Regions from separate parts of the Arthrobacter sp. ASL1 genome, predicted to be linked through region 3. Evidence: predicted binding sites of a transcription regulator. Region 3 holds the regulator's gene; each other region holds the start of a gene.
The links. Region 3 encodes HrcA, which represses chaperone genes, less so after heat shock. Its sites were predicted from a motif close to TTNGCACTCGNNNNNNNCGAGTGCNAA; they were not measured.

Region 1 (4,391 bases), 1.1 Mb from region 3:
AGAAGCCACCGCGGCCGCCGCCGTCATCATTCAGCGGGCCGCCAAGGTGCTGGGCAGCATGCCCATCTACTAACCCCGCTGGGCGCCACGGCCTGATCGGTCGCGGCGCTCCGGGTAATCTGGGCCCATGGCCATCCTCATCGATCCCCCACTGTGGCCCGCCCACGGCACGGAGTTCTCGCATCTGGTCTCCGACGTCTCGGTCGAGGAACTCCATGCCTTCGCCGCGGCCGCCGGACTCACCAACCGCGCCTTCGACCGCGACCACTACGACGTGCCGCGCAAGCGGTTCGACGATCTCGTCGCCCGCGGTGCGCTGCCGGTACCGGCCTCCGAGCTCGCCCGGCGCCTCATCCGTTCCGGCGTGCGCATCCCGGCCCGGCAGCGCCCCGAACGCCTCGACGGCGTCCTCACCGACGCGTGGGACCGCCTGCTGCCGGGCCATCCGGGTCTTTCCGCCCGGCTGATCAGCCGCTGGTCCGAGCCCCACCGGCAGTACCACGACCGCGCCCACCTGCTCGCGGTACTGCGGGCCCTGGACCTGCTGCGCTCACGCGGCGAGCCGGTCGGCCCCTACCCGCGGGCACCGTGGCTGGCCGCCTGGTTCCACGACGCCGTCTACCGGGGCGTCGCCGGGCAGGACGAGGAGCAGTCCGCCCAACTGTCGGAACGGCTGCTCCCGTCCGCAGGCGTCCCCGCGGACGAGGTGACCGAGGTCGCCCGCCTGGTGCGGTTGACCGCCAGCCACTGGCCAGAGGCGGACGACGCCGGCGGACGCCTGTTGTGCGACGCGGACCTGGAGGTCCTGGCCCGGCCCCGGCCCGCCTACGCCCGCTACGCGGCCGCCGTGCGCCGCGAGTACGCCCACGTCCCCGAGGCGGACTTCGCGGTCGGCCGTGCGGAGGTGCTGCGCACCCTGCTGGCGACGGTCCCGCTGTACGCCACGGCCACCGGCCAGCAGTTATGGGAAGTGGCCGCCCGGGAGAACCTCACCGCCGAGCTGGCCGACCTGGGTTACCCGGCGCCCTGACCCCGCTCCGAGGCAGCCGCCGGTTAAAGCCGCCGGCGCGGCCACCTCCGTGAGGTGGCCGCGCCGGCGTCGTACTAATGGGTAGGGCTGGAAGGCCCGGGTGGCTAGAAGCCTCCCATGCCGCCCATGCCGCCCATGTCATCGCCGCCGGGCATGCCGGCACCAGCCTTTTCCGGCTTGTCGGCGACAACGGCCTCGGTGGTGAGGAACAGGCCCGCGATGGACGCCGCGTTCTGCAGGGCAGAGCGGGTCACCTTCACCGGGTCGTTCACGCCGGCCTTGAGCAGGTCCTCGTAGACGCCGGTGGCGGCGTTGAAGCCGTGGCCCGAGGGCAGGCCCTTCACCTTGTCGGCGACGACGCCTGGCTCCTGGCCGGCGTTGAAGGCGATCTGCTTCAGCGGAGCCTCGATGGCGACCTTGACGATGTTGGCGCCAGTGGCCTCGTCGCCTTCCAGGGTCAGCTTCGCGAAGGCCTTCTCGCCGGCCTGGATGAGGGCTACGCCGCCGCCGGCGACGATGCCCTCTTCCACTGCTGCCTTGGCGTTGCGCACTGCGTCTTCGATGCGGTGCTTGCGCTCCTTGAGCTCGACCTCCGTGGCGGCACCGGCCTTGATGACTGCCACGCCGCCGGCCAGCTTGGCCAGGCGCTCCTGCAGCTTCTCGCGGTCGTAGTCCGAATCGGAGTTCTCGATCTCGGCGCGGATCTGGTTGACGCGGCCGGAGATCTCCTCGGCGTCGCCCGCACCCTCGACGATGGTGGTCTCGTCCTTGGTGACCACGATCTTGCGGGCGGTGCCCAGCTGGTCCAGGGTGGCGGTCTCGAGCGAGAGGCCGACCTCCTCGGAGATGACCTGGCCACCGGTGAGGATGGCGATGTCGGCCAGCATGGCCTTGCGGCGGTCGCCGAAGCCCGGTGCCTTGACGGCGACGGACTTGAAGGTGCCCTTGAGCTTGTTGACGACCAGGGTGGCCAGGGCCTCGCCCTCGATGTCCTCGGCGATGATCAGCAGCGGCTTGCCGGACTGCATGACCTTCTCGAGGATGGCGACCATGTCCTTGACGGACGAGATCTTGGAGTTGACGATCAGGATGTACGGATCCTCGAGGACCGTTTCCTGGCGCTCGGCGTCGGAGACGAAGTAGGCCGAGAGGTAGCCCTTGTCGAAGCGCATGCCCTCGGTCAGCTCGAGGTCCAGCCCGAAGGTGTTGGACTCCTCGACGGTGATGACGCCTTCCTTGCCGACCTTGTCCAGTGCCTCGGCGATGAGCTCGCCGATCTGGGTGTCGCCGGCGGAGATCGACGCGGTGGCGGCGATCTGCTCCTTGGTCTCGATCTCCACGGCGGAGGCGAAGAGCTCGGCGGTCACTGCCTCGACGGCCTTCTCGATGCCGCGCTTGAGCGACAGCGGGTCGGCGCCGGCGGCAACGTTGCGCAGGCCTTCCTTGACCAGGGCCTGGGCCAGCACGGTGGCGGTGGTGGTGCCGTCGCCCGCGATGTCGTCGGTCTTCTTGGCGACCTCCTTGACCAGCTCGGCGCCGATCTTCTCGTACGGGTCGTCCAACTCGATTTCCTTGGCGATGGAGACGCCGTCGTTCGTGATGGTGGGGGCGCCCCACTTCTTCTCGAGGACGACGTTGCGACCGCGCGGGCCGAGGGTCACCTTGACGGCGTCGGCCAGGGTGTTCAGACCCCGTTCGAGGCCGCGGCGTGCTTCCTCGTCAAATGCAATCATCTTGGCCATAGTGGCTAGTGGTCCTTTCGGGACAGTCATGCGAATTCATGGTCCAGCTGAAACGCCCGCGACGGACGGGTGGGGGTCCTGCGTTGTCTGAACGCCGTTCCCCTACCCTCGTTGCAACTGATCCGGGGGTCACGCGGTGTGTGTGGGGCCGCGCTGCACGACGACGGATTCGATCCGTGCCGCGCTTAGCAGTCCCAACACCCGAGTGCTAAGTCAATTATTGGCACTCCCCACCCGAGAGTGCAAGCCGTTGGCGCGGATTTCGTGAAAATACACCGAAGTTGACCGGCAAGCGTTCGCCAGGAGCACAGGTTCCGGGCGTGTCCGCCGGGTGTCCGCCGGCGGTGCGGCTCGTTCCTAGAAGTCGGAACCGAGGACGACGGCGATGGAACCGGGGATGTTCGAGGTCTGGTAGACCGTGCCGATCCCCAGGGCGCTGGCGGCCTTCTCGGCCGTGGCCTTGTCCGCATCGGACTTGTAGTAGACGATCGACGTGTTGACCTTCTTGGTCCAGTTTGCCGCGCCGACGTTGGTGAACCCGGCGCCGGAGAGCGTGCTCTGGCCGGAGGCCGCCAGTCCGGAACGGCGCGATCCGTTGAAGACGCCGATCTTCGTGGTCAGGTCGGGCCCGGCGTTGGCCGCGCTGGACGATGCGGCGGCCGCCGAACTGGAGGAGGCCGCGGCCTCGGATTCCTTTGCCGCGGAATCGGCGGCGGCAGACTCGGCTGCGGCCTTCGAGGCGGCAGCCGCGGCGGCCGCGGCGGATTCGGATGCACCGGCACCGTCGGTCGCGGCCCCGGAGGCGCCCTGCGTCGCGGACGATGCACCGGCGTCGCCCGAGGTGGACGCGGACGGAGCGCTGGATGAGCTGGAGGATGCTGCAGCGGTGGTGGCGACCGGCTCGCCGGTCAGCTGCGGCAGGACGAAGTAGCTGAAGAGCCCGACGACCAGGGCGAGGACGCCGAACGCCACGATCCACCCCAGCGGCGAGCGGCGCGCGGCCGTCCCGACGATGGCCTGGCGGTGGACACCCTTGCGGTTGGTGAATTCCGGGACCCTGTCGAACTCGTCGTTCGGGTACTTCGTCATCGCTGTCCTTGGTTCCTTTGGTGCGTCAGGCAGGTGGTGGCGCGGCCCTCCGCCCTACGCATCGCCTGCCAGCCGGCGGGCGCTACGTGCGCGGTGCCTCGTCGATCGAAGTCTACGCAATCTTTTGACCAACATCGGGTCATGGGCCAACGCGGCGTCCGTGTCGATCAGCGCGTTGAGCAGCTGGTAGTAGTTCGCCGCCGACAAGTCGAAGAGCTCGCGGATGGCCTGTTCCTTGGCGCCGGCGTACTTCCACCATTGGCGCTCGAGGGCCAGGATCCGCTGGTCACGTTCGTCCAGGGCACTGGTCTCGTCGACGTCGAACTCCAGCTCGCCGGCTTGAACCGCCATCATGTGCCTCCTCGGGCCGTCTCTGTTGCTGCATCCCGCGGCCCGGCCGTCGCCGGCGCGCGGGGTCTTCCCCACCCTCCATGATAGGGGCGAATCACATCGATGTCATTTGGCGTGCGGCGCGTCCCGCCGGGCAGAATGGGCCCATGGACACCGATGCGCCGCAGACCCCCTGGCCA
Region 2 (4,391 bases), 1.0 Mb from region 3:
TGACCTTGACCGGGTCGATGACACCGGCGGCCAGCAGGTCCTCGTACTCGCCGGACTTGGCGTTGAAGCCGGAGTTCACGGCGGACTCGGACACACGGTTGACCACGACGTAACCGTCGAAGCCGGCGTTCTGCGCGATCCAGCGCAGCGGCTGGACCAGGGCGCGGCGCACGATGCCAACGGCCGATGCGGCGTCGCCCTCGAGGGCGGTGACGGTCGGGTCGGTGTCGAGCACGGAGAGCGCGTCGACCAGGGCGGTGCCACCGCCGGCGACGATGCCTTCCTGGATGGCTGCACGCGTCGCTGACACGGCGTCCTCGATGCGGTGCTTGCGTTCCTTGAGCTCGACCTCGGTGGCCGCGCCGACGCGGATCACGCCGACACCGCCGGAGAGCTTGGCCAGGCGTTCCTGGAGCTTCTCCTTGTCCCAGTCCGAATCGGTGCGCTCGATCTCGGCCTTGAGCTGCGCCACGCGGTCGTCGACATCGGCGGTCTCGCCCTTGCCGTCAACAATCGTGGTGTTGTCCTTGGTGACCGTGATGCGGCGGGCGGAGCCGAGGACCTCGGTGCCGACCTGGTCCAGCTTCAGGCCGAGGTCCGGGGACACGACCTGGGCGCCGGTGAGGATCGCGATGTCCTGCATCATGGCCTTGCGGCGGTCGCCGAATCCCGGGGCCTTGACGGCCACGACGTTCAGGGTGCCGCGCAGCTTGTTCACGACCAGGGTCGAGAGGGCTTCGCCCTCAACGTCCTCGGCGATGATGAACAGCGGCTTGTTGGCCTGCAGGACCTTTTCCAGCAGCGGCAGGAAGTCCTGCACGGAGGAGATCTTGCCGGAGTTGACCAGAATGAGGGCGTCCTCGAGGACCGCTTCCTGGCGCTCGGCGTCGGTGACGAAGTGCGGGGACAGGTAGCCCTTGTCGAACTGCATGCCCTCGGTGATGGTCAGCTCGGTCGAGGTGGTGTTAGATTCCTCGATCGTGATGACGCCTTCGGCGCCCACGGTGCCGAACGCCTTGGCCAGGAGTTCGCCGATCTCGTCGTTCTGGGCGGAGATGGCCGCCACGTTGGCGACGTCCTGGCCCTCGACGGGTCGGGCGTTCTCGGCCAGGCGGGCGGCGACGGCCTCGACGGAGGCCTCGATGCCGCGCTTGATCTCACCCGGGGCGGCGCCGGCCGCGACGTTGCGCAGGCCTTCCTTGACCAAGGCCTGGGCGAGCACGGTGGCGGTGGTGGTTCCGTCGCCGGCGACGTCGTTGGTCTTGGTGGCGACCTCCTTGGCGAGCTGGGCGCCGAGGTTCTCGTACGGGTCGTCGAGCTCGATCTCGCGGGCGATCGTCACGCCGTCGTTGGTGATCGTGGGGGCGCCCCACTTCTTGTCCAGGACGACGTTGCGGCCGCGCGGGCCGAGGGTGACCTTGACGGTGTCGGCCAGCTTGTTGATGCCGGCCTCGAGCGCCTTGCGGGCGTCGTCGTTGAATGAAAGCTGTTTAGCCATGCTGCTACTCCTTGGTAACCGAGTGAAGCCCCGACCTTTGCGGCCGGGGCTTCACACTGGGGAACTACTTGACGACGATGGCCAGGACGTCGCGGGCCGAGAGCACCAGGTACTCTTCGCCGCCGACCTTGACCTCGGTGCCGCCGTACTTCGAGTAGATGACGACGTCGCCCTCGGCGACATCGACGGGAACGCGGTTGCCGTTGTCGTCAACGCGACCCGGGCCCACTGCCACGACCTTGCCCTCCTGGGGCTTCTCCTTGGCGGTGTCCGGGATGACCAGGCCGGAAGCCGTGGTCTGCTCGGCCTCGAGCGGCTGAACAACGATGCGATCCTCGAGAGGCTTAATGGAGACCGACATGCGGATCTCTCCTTTGCGTGAGTTACCAATGGTTACGGGGCCGTTGGGGTGTACCAACCGTCGTCGCGGTGCCAGCTGGCAAGTACCTCAGGCTATTAGCACCCGATGGGTTCGAGTGCCAGTACAGACTCTATGAGGTCGTTGGCACTCGGTCAAGGTGAGTGCCAAAATGCACGACGGCGGAGCGTCACCTGCCCGCCTTACCCCAGCCCTGGGAAAGGCGGAATTCCCCGTTGGCAGCTACGGCCCCCCCGGACCTCCGGCGCTCGGGCCATTGATCACGGGGCACACCGAGCTTGCCGGAGGGGCTCCCACCGGGTTTGACCGCCAGAGACAGGGTGCCCACCCCTCGGCGGATCTCCCGAGGCCATCCTCGATCCACAACGGGAGTCGAAACCGAGGAAGCCAGAACATCCCGACGATGCCGATGAGCAGGCTGGGGAACCAGATGAAAAGTGCCACGACCGCGGCCAGCGGGCGGGCGACCTCCAGCAGCCATCCCAGGACCGGGAACAGGATCACCCAGAGCCCCAGAAAAAGGCCAGCACAAGGCAAACAGGAGGGCGCCGGGAACTCACCTGACGGCGATCATGGTGGCCCGATCCATGGGGCTAAGCCGTTTTGCTCCGCTGGACGCCCCAGATGCCAGCGCACATACCCGCCAGGCACAACAGCAGGACCACCACGAATCCGCCGACCGGGAGGGAAAGCAGTTCGCGGGTTGCCGCGGCCTCGATGCCGGTGCCGAAGTAGTCGCCCCCGACGCGGATGTACGAACCGGTCAAGACAATCTGCAGGATCCAAGCCGCCATGAGCGACAGCCCGGTCACCGCGCCCACTGCCAACGACGCGAACAGCGCGATCCGGTATCCCCGGGCCGGGCCGCCACCTCGAGTCCGGGCCCCATCGGTGAGCCCGTGAGCGGCGACGGCCTCGGGGAAGCGGCCCAGGACTCCACCATCGTCGCCGGAAAAGGCGGGATCCCCCATCGCGCCGGCCAGTCCCAACGCGGCGGATGCCGTTGGCTGGGAGCCGGGGACGTCGTGGTGGGTATGCATGGTTCAACGGTACCCGCCCGTCCGCTGGCCATTCTATGCCGCGAGGTTGGTGACACCGGCGTAGGCCAGAATCCCCCTGAAAAGGCGGCATCCGCCGAACACCAGTGAGCAGATCGATGTACCGAGAGAAACCGAAAATACTCTGGATGTCCCGGTTCGTGTAGCGAGAACCGGCCGACCTGACCTAGTGGAGTTGCAGCGCCAGGCCGATCTCCTGGCTCATGGTCTTCCAGACATGGGCTGACGGGGTGGCCTGGATCATCATGGTCTCTGCCGATGTGCGGCCAATCGCAAAGTGGCCAGCGGTTCCCGCGTTCAACCATGACCTCTCCATGTCGAGGTCGGGCATGCGGAAGCGCCACGCAAACCACGGCTGCTCCCACATCCTGCGCAGCGGACGATCTGCATTCTCCGGCGGACCCCCAGCACCCTCGAGTCTGGCTTCAAATGCACCCGGGGCCACCTGGTCGACTCGTCCCAGTACCGACCAAGCCGGGCCCAGACCGGCCCAGGCGGCCACTACACCGGCCAGGGTGCCTTCGCGGACGATTTCCAAGCGGACTGAGCCCGGTGGGACGGCATGTTCCTCGTTGCCCCATACCAACTGGGCGTGCGAGGCCCGCGCCGCCACCAGTACTCCCCCACCGCCTGCCCAGGCATCCAGTTGTGTGGTTTGGGTGCCGTACCGCCCCTCCACCACAAATCTGCGGCGGACCTCCCGGAGGGGTACCGAGAGGATGGCGAATGCATGGGTAAAAGCCCCATCCGGTTCCATGAGGCCCGCCGCCACCAGCTCGGCACATTCCCCGGCGACCGACAACATGCGCGCCTTCATCATCCGCTGCTGCCCTGCGTGCTCCAAGACGAGCTGAAAGGCGTCGTCCGTCAGGATCGGACCCACCGGCCGGTAGGGCTGAAGAAGTGGGATACGGCCCAAATCCTCGGCGCGGATCCCCGATGTCTCCTGCAGGTACCCATCGATGGGCGGCTCACGCATGGGCTCCGGCATGGGTCCATGCTCGAGAACGTCTTCGACGCCGGCGCCCCCGAGCACCGCGGCAAAGAGGGGGGCGATGTCTTCTTGCTGTTCAACCGTGTAATGAGCGGCGATCTCCACGGCATCGGCTCCTGCAAAGAAGACCCACCTGTCAACCAACACGTTGTAGTCATCGGCGGAAAACGTGAACAGTTGCCCGCGGGCCGGCCGTCCGGCAATTTCTCCCCGGTCGTGGGCGATGCAATGGGAGCCCGGGATGCCTCCCAATATTCCGGCCAATGCCTGCGCACCCAGCGCTGGGAGCGAACCGGAGGTCGGCAGGCTGCGCACCACGATATTGGGCTTGAAAGTCCCAACCGCCACCTCGGGGTAGGACAAGACCATGGTGTCGGCGGCAGAATCGAGCCGCACCCAGTCCCGCGGAACCGGAAGGCTGACGCCCTTCAACCGTTCATGTGGCCAAGCGCGAACATTAAA
Region 3 (4,391 bases):
GCCGTCGTCGAGCAGGAACGCCTGGTTGCTCATCAGGCGCGGTGGCCCAGCTTGTCGCGGAGCCGGGAGAAGACGCCGCCTCGTTCTGCCAGGCGGCCCTCGGCGAATTCCTCGTCGCGCAGGCTGGCGAGCCGTTCGAGGAGCTCGCGTTGTTCGGCGTCGACCTTCGTGGGGGTCTCCACGTGCACGTGCACCAGCAGGTCGCCTCGGGAGCCGCCGCGCAGGCGGGGCACCCCGAGCTGGGAGAGCTTGACCGTGTCGGAGGACTGGGTGCCTGCCTCGATCCGGATCTCCTGCTCACCGTCGAAGGTGTCGAGCTTCATTTCCGTGCCCAGCGCGGCCGCCGTCATGGGGATGCGCAGGGTGGCGTGCAGGTCGTTGCCCTCGCGTTCGAACACGGCGTGGCGCTTGACGTTGATCTCCACGTAGAGGTCGCCGGCCGGGCCGCCACCGGGACCGGCCTCCCCCTGTCCCGCCAGGTGGATGCGGGTTCCGGTGGCGACGCCGGCGGGAACCTTCAGCTGCTTGCTGACCCGCTCGCGGACCCGGCCCTGGCCCATGCACTCATTGCACGGGCTGGGCAGGGTGGTTCCGAACCCGCGGCAGGCAGGGCAGGTCTCGACGGTCATCATCTGGCCCAGGAAGGACCGCACCGGGCGCTGAACCTGTCCTTGGCCGTGGCAGATGGTGCAGGTTTCCGGGGAGGTCCCGGGCTGGCAGCAGCTGCCGCTGCAGACGGTGCAGGTGACCGCGGTTTCGATGTCGAGGGAGTAGACGGTCCCCTGGACTGCGTCCTTGAGCTCGATGGACGCGGTCACCAGGGCGTCCCGGCCGCGCTGCGTGCGCGACGCCGGGCCCTGGGCCTGTCCTCCGCCGAAGAACTGCTCGAAGATGTCGCCGAAACCGCCGAAGCCGGCGCCGCCGCCGCCTCCGCCCGCAGTGCCGTTCTCGTTGCCCGTGGCGTCGTAGACCTGTCGCTTCTGCGGGTCGGAGAGCACCTCGTAGGCGTGGGTGACCGACTTGAACTGGTCGGCGACGTCCTGCCCCGGGTTCACGTCCGGGTGGAGTTTGCGGGCCAGCTTCCGGTAGGCCTTCTTGATTTCCTCGGCGGAGGCGTCGCGCGCGACGCCGAGGGTTTCGTAATGGCTGCTCACAGTGTGTGCTGTGTCCTTTCCGACATTCTGTACATGCTGGTTCCCCGCGCTTCCGGGCCGTTATCCGGCCAGGATGCGGGAAAGGTATCGGGCCACCGCGCGAACGGCGGCCATGCTCGTGGGATAGTCCATCCGCGTGGGGCCCAGGACGCCGATCTTGGCCGAGGACCCGGGCCCGTAGCCGGTGGCGACCACCGAGGTCTCCGCCAACCCGCCATAGGGGTTCTCGCGTCCGATCTGCACGGTGATCCCGCGCGCATCCTGTTCCATCTCGGAAAAGAGGCGCAGCAGGACGACCTGCTCCTCGAGGGCCTCCAGAACCGGGGTGATGGTCAACGGGAAGTCGCCCGTGGAGCGGGCCAGGTTCGCTGTTCCGGCCAGGATGATCCGGTCGATCACCGAATTGTCGCCCAACGACCCCAGCGCCTCGGCGAGGATCCTTGCCGGTAGCCGAAGCACCTGCGGCAGGTGCTCACACGCGGTGGCGGCGAGGTCCCCGATGTTTTCGAGCCGCTGCCCCGACGTGGCGGCCAGGAAGGCGGCCTTGAGGCTGGCCAGTGCATCGTCGGTGGTTTCCGGTGGCACCAGGACCACCCGCTGGTCGACCTTGCCCGTGTTCGTGATCAGGACCGTGAGGACCTGTCCGGCCCCCAGTCCCACCAGTTCGATGTGCCGTACCGTTGCATCGCTGAACTGGGGCACCTGCAGGACGGCCACCTGGTTCGTCAGCTGTGCCAGCAGCCTGACAGTGCGCTCCAGGACCTCGTCGAGGTCGTTGGTTCCCTCGAGCATGTGCTGGATGGCACGTCTTTCGGCGCCGGACAGTGGACGGACGGCGTCGATCTGGTCCACGAAGTAGCGGTAGCCCTGTTCGGTGGGGATGCGACCGGCGGAGGTGTGCGGGGCGATGATCAGCCCGTCCTCCTCCAGTGCGGCCATGTCGTTGCGGATCGTCGCCGCCGACACACCGAGCTGGTGGCGTTCCACCAGGGCCTTGGAGCCGACGGGCTCGCGTGAATGGACGTAGTCCTCCACGATGGCCCGCAGGACCTCAAGGCGTCGTGGGACGGTCATTCGATCCTCCTGGCTCTGGTGGTGGACGGATGTGGTGGCACGTGTCGCTTAGCACTCGACACGCCTAAGTGCTAAGTCTAATACGATCCGCCGCTTGTTAGCATGGTGGCCGCGCGCTCCGGCGCCTCCGGGCTGCCACAGCGACCGCCCGATCCCAGCGAAAGGCCGTGTCAGGAATTGAATATCCACCAGTGGGGGGCCCAGGATCTGTCGGCTCCGAAGCCGCGTGAATTGCGCCAGGTGCCGGCAGCCGTGGGGTTGCTGCTGGAAGATGTCCAATCCGGCTGGGTCGGGGAGGTCGTGCGGATCGAGCGCGCGGGGGGAATGCGCGTCGTCGTTCTCGAGGACCGCCGTGGCAAGACCCGTTCCTTTCCGACGGGGTTCGGGTTCCTGCTCGAAGGTGAACCGGTCGAGGTCACCGGGCCCGCGACAGCGGCGGCGCAAGCCACGCGGACGCGGACCGCCTCCGGCTCGGTCAGGGTCGATAACCTGAGGGCACGAACTGCCCTGGCCAGTCGCATCTGGGTCGAGGGCAAACACGATGCGGAACTCGTCGAGAAGGTCTGGGGACATGACCTGCGCGTCGAGGGAATTGTCGTCGAACCCCTGCACGGGGTCGACGACCTGGCGTCGGCGGTGGCGGAGTTCTCCCCGGGGCCGGGACGGAAGCTGGGGATCCTCGTGGACCATCTGGTCCACGGAAGCAAGGAGGAGCGCATCGCCGCCGAGGCGATGCGGGTACCGGGCGCCGGCTCCAACGTGCTGATCGTCGGCCACCCGTATGTGGATGTGTGGCAGTCCATCCGTCCCCAGGTGCTGGGCATCGCTGCGTGGCCGGTGGTGCCGCGCGGCACCGATTGGAAGACCGGAATCCTGCGCGGACTGGGCTGGCCCCACGCGACGCAGGCCGACGTCGCCCTGGGGTGGCGGCGGCTGCTCGGCCACGTGAACAGCTATTCGGACCTGGAAGCCAGCTTGCTGGGACGGGTCGAGGAGGTCATCGATTTCCTGACCACGGGCCGCCATTGAGCCGGTTGGCGACCGGACGCCGCGCCGCAGGGCCGCAGGTCGGTGCACCAAATCGCGGCTGGCCTATAAACTGAGGCGATACACCACACCGGACGGGAGGAACGTCGGACCATGAACGGCATTGAACGCGACCCGAAGGACGGCCCGGCTGACGCGGGGCGGTTCGAGGGTTCCTCGGCGGCTCCACTGCCGCTGACCCCTTCCGAGGACAGGCAGTGGGCGACCATTGCCCACTTCGGGGGGATCCTTGGGTGCATCCCTTCCGGCATCATCTACTTGGTGTACCGAGATCGTGGCCCGTTTACGGCGCAGGAATCCAAGGAGGCGCTGAACTTCACGTTGCCCCTGACGGTTCTGGCCCTGCTTTCGAACCTGCTGATGCTCATTCCGGTGATCGGCGGCGTGTTCGCGATCGTCGCCGTGGCCATCTGGGTGTACGTCACGGTGAGCGGTGTGGTGGCCGGGATCGAGGTCAACCGTGGCCGCCCCTACCGCTACCCGGTCAACCTGCGTCTCATCGACTGATTTCAGCTCTACGCAACTGACCCCCGGGACGGAGTGTCCTGGGGGTCCTGTCGTTTCAGGGAACGGTTCTCAGAAATCGAGCAGCCGACGAACGATGGTGTCGGCCAACAGCCGGCCCCGCAATGTCGGTATGACGGTTCCCTGGATCGCAGCCGTGCCCTCGACCAGCCCATCCGAGATCAGGCCGGCCACCGCCTGGCGGCCGGAGGCGGGCAATTCGCTGGTGGGCAGCCCGTCGATGATGCGGGTCAGCAACATGGTGCGCTCAAGCAGCCTGGCCTGCTCATCAGGGGTCTCGCGGCCGGCGGCCGGGGAAATCCCCGTGTCCACACGCTGCTGGTAGGCGGCCGGGTGCTTGACGTTCCACCAGCGCAGCCCCCCAACATGGGAATGTGCACCGGGTCCGGCGCCCCACCAGTCGGAACCCTTCCAATAGGCCATGTTGTGGCGGCACCGCGTGGCTTCGCTGCGGCTCCAATTGCTGACTTCGTACCAGCGGAACCCCGCGGCAGTTAGCAGCTCTTCGGCCAGAAGGTACTTGTCGGCGTGGTCGTCGTCATCGATATCGGGCACTTCGCCGCGGCGGATTTGGGCGGCCAGCCGGGTGCC

Region 1: a site for HrcA is predicted at 2,958-2,984, ahead of groL (chaperonin GroEL). Genes of this name have one in related genera too.
Region 2: a site for HrcA is predicted at 2,001-2,027, ahead of groES (co-chaperone GroES). Genes of this name have one in related genera too.

Annotation. Positions count from the first base shown of each region.
Region 1 covers NZ_CM155284.1:1,386,492-1,390,882, forward strand. The annotation lists gene AC1MEQ_RS06570 (HEPN domain-containing protein) at 1-73, shown strand, start outside; gene AC1MEQ_RS06575 (DUF4031 domain-containing protein) at 128-1,030, shown strand; gene groL (chaperonin GroEL) at 1,135-2,772, opposite strand; gene AC1MEQ_RS06585 (LytR C-terminal domain-containing protein) at 3,130-3,861, opposite strand; gene AC1MEQ_RS06590 (DUF3263 domain-containing protein) at 3,916-4,215, opposite strand; gene AC1MEQ_RS06595 (uracil-DNA glycosylase) at 4,359-4,391, shown strand, end outside.
Region 2 covers NZ_CM155284.1:3,225,376-3,229,766, reverse strand. The annotation lists gene groL (chaperonin GroEL) at 1-1,498, opposite strand, end outside; gene groES (co-chaperone GroES) at 1,563-1,859, opposite strand; gene AC1MEQ_RS15360 (hypothetical protein) at 2,471-2,917, opposite strand; gene AC1MEQ_RS15355 (hypothetical protein) at 3,102-4,292, opposite strand.
Region 3 covers NZ_CM155284.1:283,147-287,537, forward strand. The annotation lists gene AC1MEQ_RS01305 (16S rRNA (uracil(1498)-N(3))-methyltransferase) at 1-33, opposite strand, end outside; gene dnaJ (molecular chaperone DnaJ) at 33-1,154, opposite strand; gene hrcA (heat-inducible transcriptional repressor HrcA) at 1,215-2,228, opposite strand; gene AC1MEQ_RS01320 (DUF3097 family protein) at 2,406-3,257, shown strand; gene AC1MEQ_RS01325 (DUF4870 domain-containing protein) at 3,369-3,782, shown strand; gene hemW (radical SAM family heme chaperone HemW) at 3,852-4,391, opposite strand, start outside.